DNA from 4 places in the Pseudodesulfovibrio nedwellii genome. Region 1 is predicted to be linked to each of the others. Evidence: predicted binding sites of a transcription regulator. Region 1 holds the regulator's gene; each other region holds the start of a gene.

Evidence for each region. Region 1 encodes sigma-54, which starts transcription at its own class of promoters, with help from an activator protein. Its sites were predicted from a motif close to CTGGCACGGNNNNTGCTT; they were not measured.
Region 2: SYK_RS04660 (VgrG-related protein) is a predicted target of sigma-54. The motif match lies at 1,028-1,045, and genes of this name have one in related genera.
Region 3: flgB (flagellar basal body rod protein FlgB) is a predicted target of sigma-54. The motif match lies at 855-872, and genes of this name have one in related genera.
Region 4: SYK_RS09270 (Spy/CpxP family protein refolding chaperone) is a predicted target of sigma-54. The motif match lies at 1,349-1,366, and genes of this name have one in related genera.

The regions. Positions count from the first base shown of each region.
Region 1 is NZ_AP026709.1:690,517-692,723, forward strand. Features, by position in the region: gene hpf (ribosome hibernation-promoting factor, HPF/YfiA family) at 1-273, opposite strand, end outside; gene rpoN (RNA polymerase factor sigma-54) at 309-1,718, opposite strand; gene lptB (LPS export ABC transporter ATP-binding protein) at 1,957-2,207, opposite strand, start outside.
Region 2 is NZ_AP026709.1:942,822-945,028, forward strand. Features, by position in the region: gene SYK_RS04660 (VgrG-related protein) at 1-974, opposite strand, end outside; gene mutY (A/G-specific adenine glycosylase) at 1,077-2,174, opposite strand.
Region 3 is NZ_AP026709.1:1,334,714-1,336,920, reverse strand. Features, by position in the region: gene flgC (flagellar basal body rod protein FlgC) at 1-366, opposite strand, end outside; gene flgB (flagellar basal body rod protein FlgB) at 368-778, opposite strand; gene SYK_RS06405 (tetratricopeptide repeat protein) at 1,212-1,775, shown strand; gene SYK_RS06400 (IMP cyclohydrolase) at 2,176-2,207, shown strand, end outside.
Region 4 is NZ_AP026709.1:1,978,021-1,980,227, forward strand. Features, by position in the region: gene SYK_RS09265 (DUF4405 domain-containing protein) at 1-625, opposite strand, end outside; gene SYK_RS09270 (Spy/CpxP family protein refolding chaperone) at 777-1,274, opposite strand; gene SYK_RS09275 (FmdB family zinc ribbon protein) at 1,556-1,759, shown strand; gene SYK_RS09280 (deoxycytidylate deaminase) at 1,938-2,207, shown strand, end outside.

The DNA.
Region 1 (2,207 bases):
CTCACGCATTTTGCGCAACTGGGCTTCCAGCTTGTCCAGCACCATATCAATGGTGGAATACATATCTTCAGAAGCCTCATAGGCCGATATGTGAATGCGATCCGAATTCAAAAGAACGTCCGCCTTATGGCGAAATTTGTCGACCAACAGATTTACCTGGAGATCGGCCTCCGAATCGGAAACGTATCTTGCTACTTTTTCAAAACGCTTCTTAGCGTATCCCTTGAGATGATCGGACGGCTCAAAGTTCTTGAAAGTGAAGCTAATGTTCATACGTTGCCTCCTGGTTGTGAGTGCGGCAAACAGGATTAAAAATACTGCTTGCGTTTTGATGAAGACGGGATACCCATGGCGGAACGGTATTTTGCGACAGTACGTCGAGCGATATTCACATCAAGTTCATCTTGAAGTATTTCGCCTATCCGTTCATCACTGAGCGGTTTTTTCGTGTCTTCATCTGCAATCATTCTCTTGATGAGCGCTTTGACGCTCTCTGAACCCACCTGCGAACCATCGTTCAAATCCAAGGCTGAGTTGAAGAAAAACTTCAATTCAAAAATACCATGTGGAGTTGAGACATATTTACTGGTTGTAATACGGCTCACCGTGGATTCATGCATCTCAATGTCCTCGGCTACCTCCTTGAGGATCAGGGGTTTGAGCTTTGTCACACCTTCTTCAAAAAAGTTTCTCTGAAAGCCGACAATACTCTCAACTACTTTATACAATGTTCTCTGACGCTGGTACAGACTTTTCATAAGCCATGCGGCAGATCGCATCTTTTCCTGAAAATATTCTTTTTCCTTATTGGCAGCACCTTTCATGGAGTCCATATAAAAAGCATTCATCTGCAAACGAGGTAACCCATCTTCATTAAGGATGATGACAAAATCTTCACCATATTTATAAACGAAGACATCCGGACTGACGTAATGAGGCTCAGTACTTGAAAAATTTGTCCCGGGCATGGGATCAAGAGTCTGCATCATGTCCAGATATTCTTTGAGCTCTTCCATAGAAATCTTAAACTTGCGGGCCAATGGCTTGTACCGATTCTTTTCCAGATCTTCCAGATGATCGGTAACTAATGAAACAAGAATAGGATCATCATAGCCAAGAACGTCCATCTGAACGAGCAAACATTCTTGTGGATCTCGTGCGGCGATTCCTACCGGATCGAGGCGCTGAATACGCTTAATAGTGGATTCAATTTCTGCATCCGAAGCCTGAACCATTGATTGAAGCTCTTCGATAGAAGCTTGCAAATACCCATTTGAATCAACATTTCCGAGAACTATTTCACCAATAGCAATTTCGAGTTCGGAAAAATTGGAAAGACGCATCTGCCAATTGATGTGCCCTTCAAGGGATGGCTTGGAAGCAAGGCGGGCCTCAAAGGACATGCCCTCTTCCGGGATTTCTGAATCTCGTCCGGTCGCCTGCTTTGAAGTGCTTGAAAATTCGCCGAGATAATTTTCCCAATCGGCATTGCGGACCAGTTCTTCCTCAGCTTGAGATTCAGTAAGGACTTCGGCAGGTTCAGAAACATCTGCTTCTGTTTCCTTTTCTTCAAGAAAAGGATTTTCCATAAGTTCTTGCTGAACAGTTTCAAGCAACTCAAGACGTGAAAGTTGCAGCAGTTTTATTGCCTGCTGCAACTGTGGAGTCATAACCAGTTGTTGAGAAAGCTTGAGTTGTTGTCTGAGTTCCAATCCCATAATGTATATCTCGAAAGGCTAATATGATCTCGTTCACACTACCGGTTTGAATTCTTTTCCGGCCATACCTTTATAATTCTGTTTTGAGTATGTCACACCTGCGATAACGAAGCAAGGACATTGTTATAACATGCCGTTACTATTAACGATATAGCACTGTGAAAGTCGCATGAAAAAAGTGTACCAACCTTTAGGAACCCTGTAAATCGCGAATGCATGAAAGTTAAGTAATTAGTACTTACAGTCGGAAATCTTCACCCAGATAAATTTGACGGGCACGACTGTTCTGAACGATTTCTTCGGGGGAACCCTCAAGAATGACATTGCCTTCGTAAACGAGGTACGCTCTGTCACAAATATTGAGTGTTTCTCGAACATTATGGTCTGAAATCAAAATACCAATCCCCATGCTTTTCAGCACGGAAATGATCTCCTGAATGTCGATAACAGCAATAGGATCAATACCGGCAAAGGGTTCATCCAAAAGAA
Region 2 (2,207 bases), 250 kb from region 1:
TTCGTTTGACCCAGCATATTTAAAGCCAATTGCTTTTCGGAGTTCAATCTGCTGACAACGGATTCCTGCACCCGTTTGGTTGAAGATCCGAACTGTCCTTTCCGGCTGTCATACACCCCCTCAATGAGGGAAGCATTGAAATTAACTTTCTGTCCGCCTTTCACAAAACGGTCGATGACCTTATTAAAAATTTTAGCAGCCCCGGTCGGACCATGTTGAACCGATGTGGACCACAACACCTCGCGTAAAGCCGGTGGAGCGTTATCAAAATCAAGACCAGTCTGTCGCAAAATCATATTTCGTGCCGGCTGATACGTTTCTGCGGCAATAAAATCGTGTTGCATTTTCTCAAAGCGTACTGGCGATTCTGCGGCTATAGCTCGCCACTCTAGTGGCATACCGCCCTCCTTGGACCCGGTATTTGCTGGACCAGCCTCTCGTAACCGCTCACCAAGATCAGGAGCGGTCTTATCAAGGTAGGACAAAAATCGATCCATTGTGCCGGGCTTTGAAGCAATTTGATACTTTCCATATGAAGTCCCGCCGACACGATCATAGCCGATAGCAGACACACCATTTCGACCAGATTCAAACTGCGCCGACAATTCACCGGGAACATGAACTGGAGATTTCAAAACATCGCTTTTTGAAGGACGTCCAACGCTGGGACTTGAATCCGACACAACTTTGCGCTGCGGAAGAGCAGCCTCATCACGCATGAGTCGCGTAATGGTTGCCAAGGCCTCCAGCATTGATGAATCATTGATCATGGAGACGTCAAACGAACCAGAGGAACTCCCCTCCCCATATGAATCAGACCCTTCTCCAAAAAGACTTTGCGCCATGGTCATCTGGGAATCTAAAGCTGTCTGAAACTGCTTATTACGCACCCCATCGGTCACCCCGGATTGCATCCCGTTGCGAACCTGCCCACTAACCAAAGCGGCATAATCGTTGATCTTGCCAAAAGACATGCAGAACTCCTGCGTCAAAGTTTTGGCCTGTATACAGACCTCCGCAAGGAGAAAAGCAAAGGGTGTGCCGATTAAGACAACCCTCTATAATTAAAAAGATATTTACACATCTGAAAACAACGCGTCAAAAGATCTGTCGTTTTTCATGAATTCAACAAGACGACGTTGCCCAGCAGGAAAAGCATAGGATTCCAATTCAGCAGGAAGCATAAATCCGCCCTCAGCAGCTTCATTGAACACAGGCTCGGACGGCTCTTCGGCAAATCGACAGAGAAAACAATGCATGGTCACATGATAGCGAGTATAATTATAAACAATGGTGATAATTTTTTCCACCGGATCAATCGCCAGCTCGACCTCTTCCATATACTCACGTATAATAGCTTGTTCGGGAGTTTCCCCGTCTTCAATCCCTCCACCCGGAAATTCCCACAGGCCAGGCCAAACATCATCGGCCTTACGCTTCTGGATAAGAAGCCTCCCTTCATGCACCAACACACCGGTCGCCATATTAATACGCATGATCTTTTTGGGTGCGGGCAAGACTGGACGTTGCAACACGGTTCCTGCGCCATAAGATTTACAATACACCAGAACCGGACATTGCTCACAATCAGGATTCTTGATGCAAACCAGCGCACCCAATTCCATTATGGCCTGATTAAAATCACCGGCTCTATCAGTCGGAATAAGTGTACGTACCTGCTTTTCAACGCGAGAACGCCCTTTGGCGCCACGAACCGATTCTTCCATGTTAAGCAACCGGGCAAAAACACGAAGCACATTGGCGTCAACAGCAGGCTCTGGTTGTCCAAAAGCTATGCTGGTAATGGCACCGGCTGTGTACTCTCCAATACCGGGTAAACCACGAATGTCCGCATAATCTGTCGGAAATTCTCCACCATGGCCCTGAACAATAACGATTGCCGCCTTGAGCATGTTGCGCGCCCGTGAATAGTACCCCAGCCCTTCCCAATGTTTAAGGACATCCTCTTCGTGAGCACAGGCCAAAGAATTCACATCAGGGAATCGTTTCATCCACCGGTCATAATACCCAACTACACGGTCAATCTGTGTCTGCTGGGCCATAATTTCAGAGACCCAAACAGCATATGGCTCTGGAGTTTTACGCCACGGCAATTCTCGGCGATTGGCATCATACCACTCAAGTAAATGTCGGGAAAATTCAGCTTCGATCATGATGAGGCAGGGTGTACCCGCTCAGGGAAGGAT
Region 3 (2,207 bases), 640 kb from region 1:
ACCGCGCATTGCCTGCATCATGTTGGTCATTTCTTCGACAACGTTGATGTCAGGGTAGGTGACATAACCCTGATCGTTGGCATCTGGGTGATGCGGCTCGAATACCTGTTTGAAAGGACGTTCGTCCGCTGTCACGCCGAGTACCTTGACACCTTTTAGGTCGCGGTTCAGCTGGTCGTGCATTTCCTGAGCGAAGGGTGAGTACACGGGCGTGGATTCGAAAGACACGGACTTGCGCTGATAAGGGCCACCGTCTTCTGTCTTGGTGGTCCTGATATTTGCCATGTTCATTGAAATGACATTCAGCTGGGCACGCTGGGCCTTGAGGCCGGATGCGCTGATGTCCATTGCTGTCATGAAATCCATATTACTTCGCTCCATCCATTATGACTTTGCCCATGCCTGAAAAATTCTTTTTAATGACCATGGCAAGAGCGTTGTACATCATGGTGTTTTTGGCGTTTGTTGCCATTTCTTTATCCAGGTCCACCGAGTCCTGACCGTATATTTCCCGGGCCTTGAAACTTTTCAAGCCATCACCTGAAAATCCGTCAGGGTTGAATGTGGAAGGAAGGTGAGCCTTGGAGGTACGGGTCATTTTTCCTATTCCATCCTGATTGAGCGCTTTTTGCAGCTTGTCCTCAAATTCAATGGAACGGGCTTTGTACCCCGGTGTATTCAAGTTGGCGATGTTGCCAGTGACGAGATTTTGACGTTGCAGGTGCAGGTCCATGACCTTGCCTGTCAATTGAATGTGTCGTCCGAAAAGCTCTCTCATGCCTTGATCCTCCTGCATTCGCTGCGATGTTCGGTTTCCTGACAAGCTTGTTTTTCCGTCAGGTCCGCAAGAGGTTAAGCAACTCCCGTTCCAAACAAATAACATCTTGAAATAAAAGAATATTAAGTTTATTCCGGTTTCCTTGATGTTTTTAGAAGCTGATTGGAAGAAGGCACGGCGTCATTTTTATAATGAATACAGGGGCAGAATATTCCCTTTTCAGAGGAGTGAAGCCGTTTACGGTCTATGGGGTTGAATTGCTGGTTTTACCATAAAATAATATTTATCAATATGTTAGAGATATATGTCGTTGTGACTCTATCGGGAAACACATGACTTTGGCACAGCCATTGCTAGATTCAGTGCGGTCAACTGTGACCGTGGAGATCTTTTCAACCCGGCCTCCGGGTAAGGGAGAAATGGAGGGGACATTATGAGTGGTCATCTGGATTACGAAATCAACAAAGAACTCGGTGAATGCTACCTGTTTATGGGTGAGCTCGACAAAGCTGAAGAGTATTACAAGAAAGCTGTAAGCTCTAATGGCATTCATCCCGATCCTTATCTCGGCCTGGCAACCGTTGCTGTTCAGCGCGGTCAACTGGAAGACGCCATGCGCATGTATGAGAAAGCTCACACTATTGAGCCTTCTGACAAAAGTCTTTCTGGGATAGGGCTTATTCGGCTGGAAAATGGTGAAACAGAGGAAGCATACTCCCTGTTTACCGAAGCCATAACCCTGAATCCCGAAAATATGGTGGCCCTGTTCAGTTTGATCAGGCTCGGCCATGAGTTGGAACGTTTGGAAGAGATAATTCCACATCTCGAAGCTTACCTTGAGATTGACCCGGGCAAGCACGAAGTGCGGTATTCCCTGGCGGGAAGCTTTGTCTGCCTCGATCAGAAAGATGCGGCACGGGCTCAGCTTGAGATTATTCTTGAAGCAGACCCGAATCACGAAGCCGCCAAGGAAATGCTCGAACAGTTCCAGTCCTAACTACGGTCTCCCCTCCCCGTTGGTTTCCCGTTCCGCCACCGTGTCACATGGTTGGTGGAGCGGGGAGCCAGCCTCTGAGGAAGGCTGTGCATAAGCGCACGACTGTTGCGTTGTTTTAAAAAGCCTGAATCCTCGCGTAGTGGACTACGCGTCGGTCTCATTCTTTTTTTGCGCCTTGCACTCGTACGCTTCCGCTCATGTCTTATTGTTTTATAGTCATACATCCATATTTTTTCAGAAATATAGCATCCTATCCTGTCGGGAGACGACAGTCTTGACGTTGTGTGAGGTGTGTTTTTTGGCTCTCTGTGGCCCTTTTATCGTTTCATCACGGACTCATTTACTTGCGTTTATGGCGTGAATCTGGCAGAGCCTCTCGAAACAAGAAGAGAGGTCTGTGATGAAATTGTTGCCCGTCAAACGAGCTATATT
Region 4 (2,207 bases), 1.3 Mb from region 1:
CGGCAGGCATTCCCTTATACAAATCAACATCCTGACCGCCACGGATGGTGTCATAAACCTGCTGCGGACTGACACCCTTGGAACGGGCTATGTCTTTGATGAGAGACTGCTCGTTGATGGTGGAATCATATCCGGCAGCGTGAAGAGTCTCCACAGCCTTTGCCGCGTCAAGGCCAAGAAAACCACAAAACTTCATGAGAGGGCTAGTTTCGGCGTGACCATACGGCGGATTGCCATAGGTCGTTGTTGCTTCGTCCTTTATCTCGGCAGAAAAATCGAGCAACTGCTGCATGGGTGGCAACCCGAGCAATGTGCCAACAAGCACGAAAAGCGTCAGAACCAGACTGATGACCATAGGAACAGTCAAAATCACAAGCTCACGCGCCCGATTCTTCATGTAGGCCATGAGTGGCTTCCAGTTCAACCAGATATGCAGGAACATGGCGACCAAGAAAAGCGTTCCCACGGTAGTATGGATGTCCCCCCACTGGGTTTTGGTTAAACCGAGCAGATGCCAGTCAGCCCAGTAGGCCACGCGCCCCTCGGGTACAACGTACAAAATCACGCTGGTCAACAGCGTGATGAGAAAAGACAAAAGGCCTGTCAGGGATGTAATTTTCCTCATGGTCAAAATGCCTCCTCAAAAAGATGCATACTCCACTGTACTGAATTTTACGCGTGAAGCTATCCGAAGTTTATTATTATTTGCGGGACGGCCGCCACCATGGCAGACCGTCCCGCAAGCGTCCTGTTTTCCTGGTTATAGGAAATATTATCTAGTTAAAACGGGGGCCCTGACCGTTGCAGTTATATCCGTCGCCACGTCCCTGACCATAACAATCGCCATTATATCCACGTCCCTGACGTTGTCCGGGACCACGACCGTTGAATGCTACGATACCGGTTTCTTTTTCAAGTTCAGCACGCATGGAATCACGGGTGTCGCGCATCTGAGCACGCAGCTTGGTCATATCAGTCGTCAGCTTGGTGATCTTCTGCTCATCGGCATTGCCACCGTTAACCATGGCCTGCAAAGTGGCGTGTTTTGCCCACATCTGATCACGCAGCTCGGTGAATTTGGGCTGGTACTTATCAAAGATCTTGTCGACTGCAACCTGCTTTTCCGGGGTCAACTGACTGTATACACCGTTGCCGCCGCAACCGTTTCCAGCCCTTTGACCGTGTCCATACCCTTGACCAGCCATTGCCATTGCGGCCATGCTCAGGACCAGGACAGCTGCCAAAGCCGTGATGGTGATGTTCTTTTTGTTCATTGTTCCTCCGAAAATATTAAAATGTTTTTTGCAATCAGGATGAAGAGAGTGTGTGTTATCTTCTGTGACTTATTAAGCACACACCGTGCCAACATTTTAACAGTTCGATTTAAAAGAATAATTCAAAAAGGTCTTCACGCTCAAAGTCTACTTTTGTGCATTTTTATGCACACACATTGCACAAATCACGTGCAATGTGCAAGCGACATTCCTTGACATCATGAACAAAAGTCTCACATTGACAGCAGGACACAACTTGAACGTCAATCCAAGGTAATGCAATGCCCATATACGAATACATCTGCAAAGAATGCGACAATGAGTTCGAAGAACTTGTCTTTTCTCAAGACGCCACTGTGGTCTGTCCAAAATGTGGCTCGGAAAAGACAGAAAAGCTCATGAGCGCCTGCGCCGTAAAGACTGACGGCGGAGGCCTCAACCTCGATGCATTGCAGGACTCCGGCTGCGGCTCCGGCGGCGGCTGAGGCATCTAGATTCCGCACCCCGGTCCGGGGGGCGATCCCTTTTTCACGATGACTGTTGACGCTCACAGTCCACTGTCACGAAGCATGGTGTACAGCCATATGCACCGTTTCCTTTCCTTGTAAGAAATGATAGATAAATCAAACCGGTTTCCACACCTTGACCGTTCGAGGAGCTTCCATGTCGAACAGATTACCTTGGCCTGAATACTTCATGCGCATTGCCCATTTGGTGGCCCAGCGCTCCACCTGCACCCGCCGCGCCGTGGGTGCCATAGCCGTACGCGACAAGCGTATCCTCGCAACCGGTTACAACGGTGTGCCCACCAACATCGCCCATTGTGAAGAGGTCGGATGTCTTCGCGACAAGCTCAACATTCCATCTGGAGAACGCCATGAGCTGTGCCGGGGGCTCCACGCCGAACAAAATGTCATCATCCAGGCAGCCACG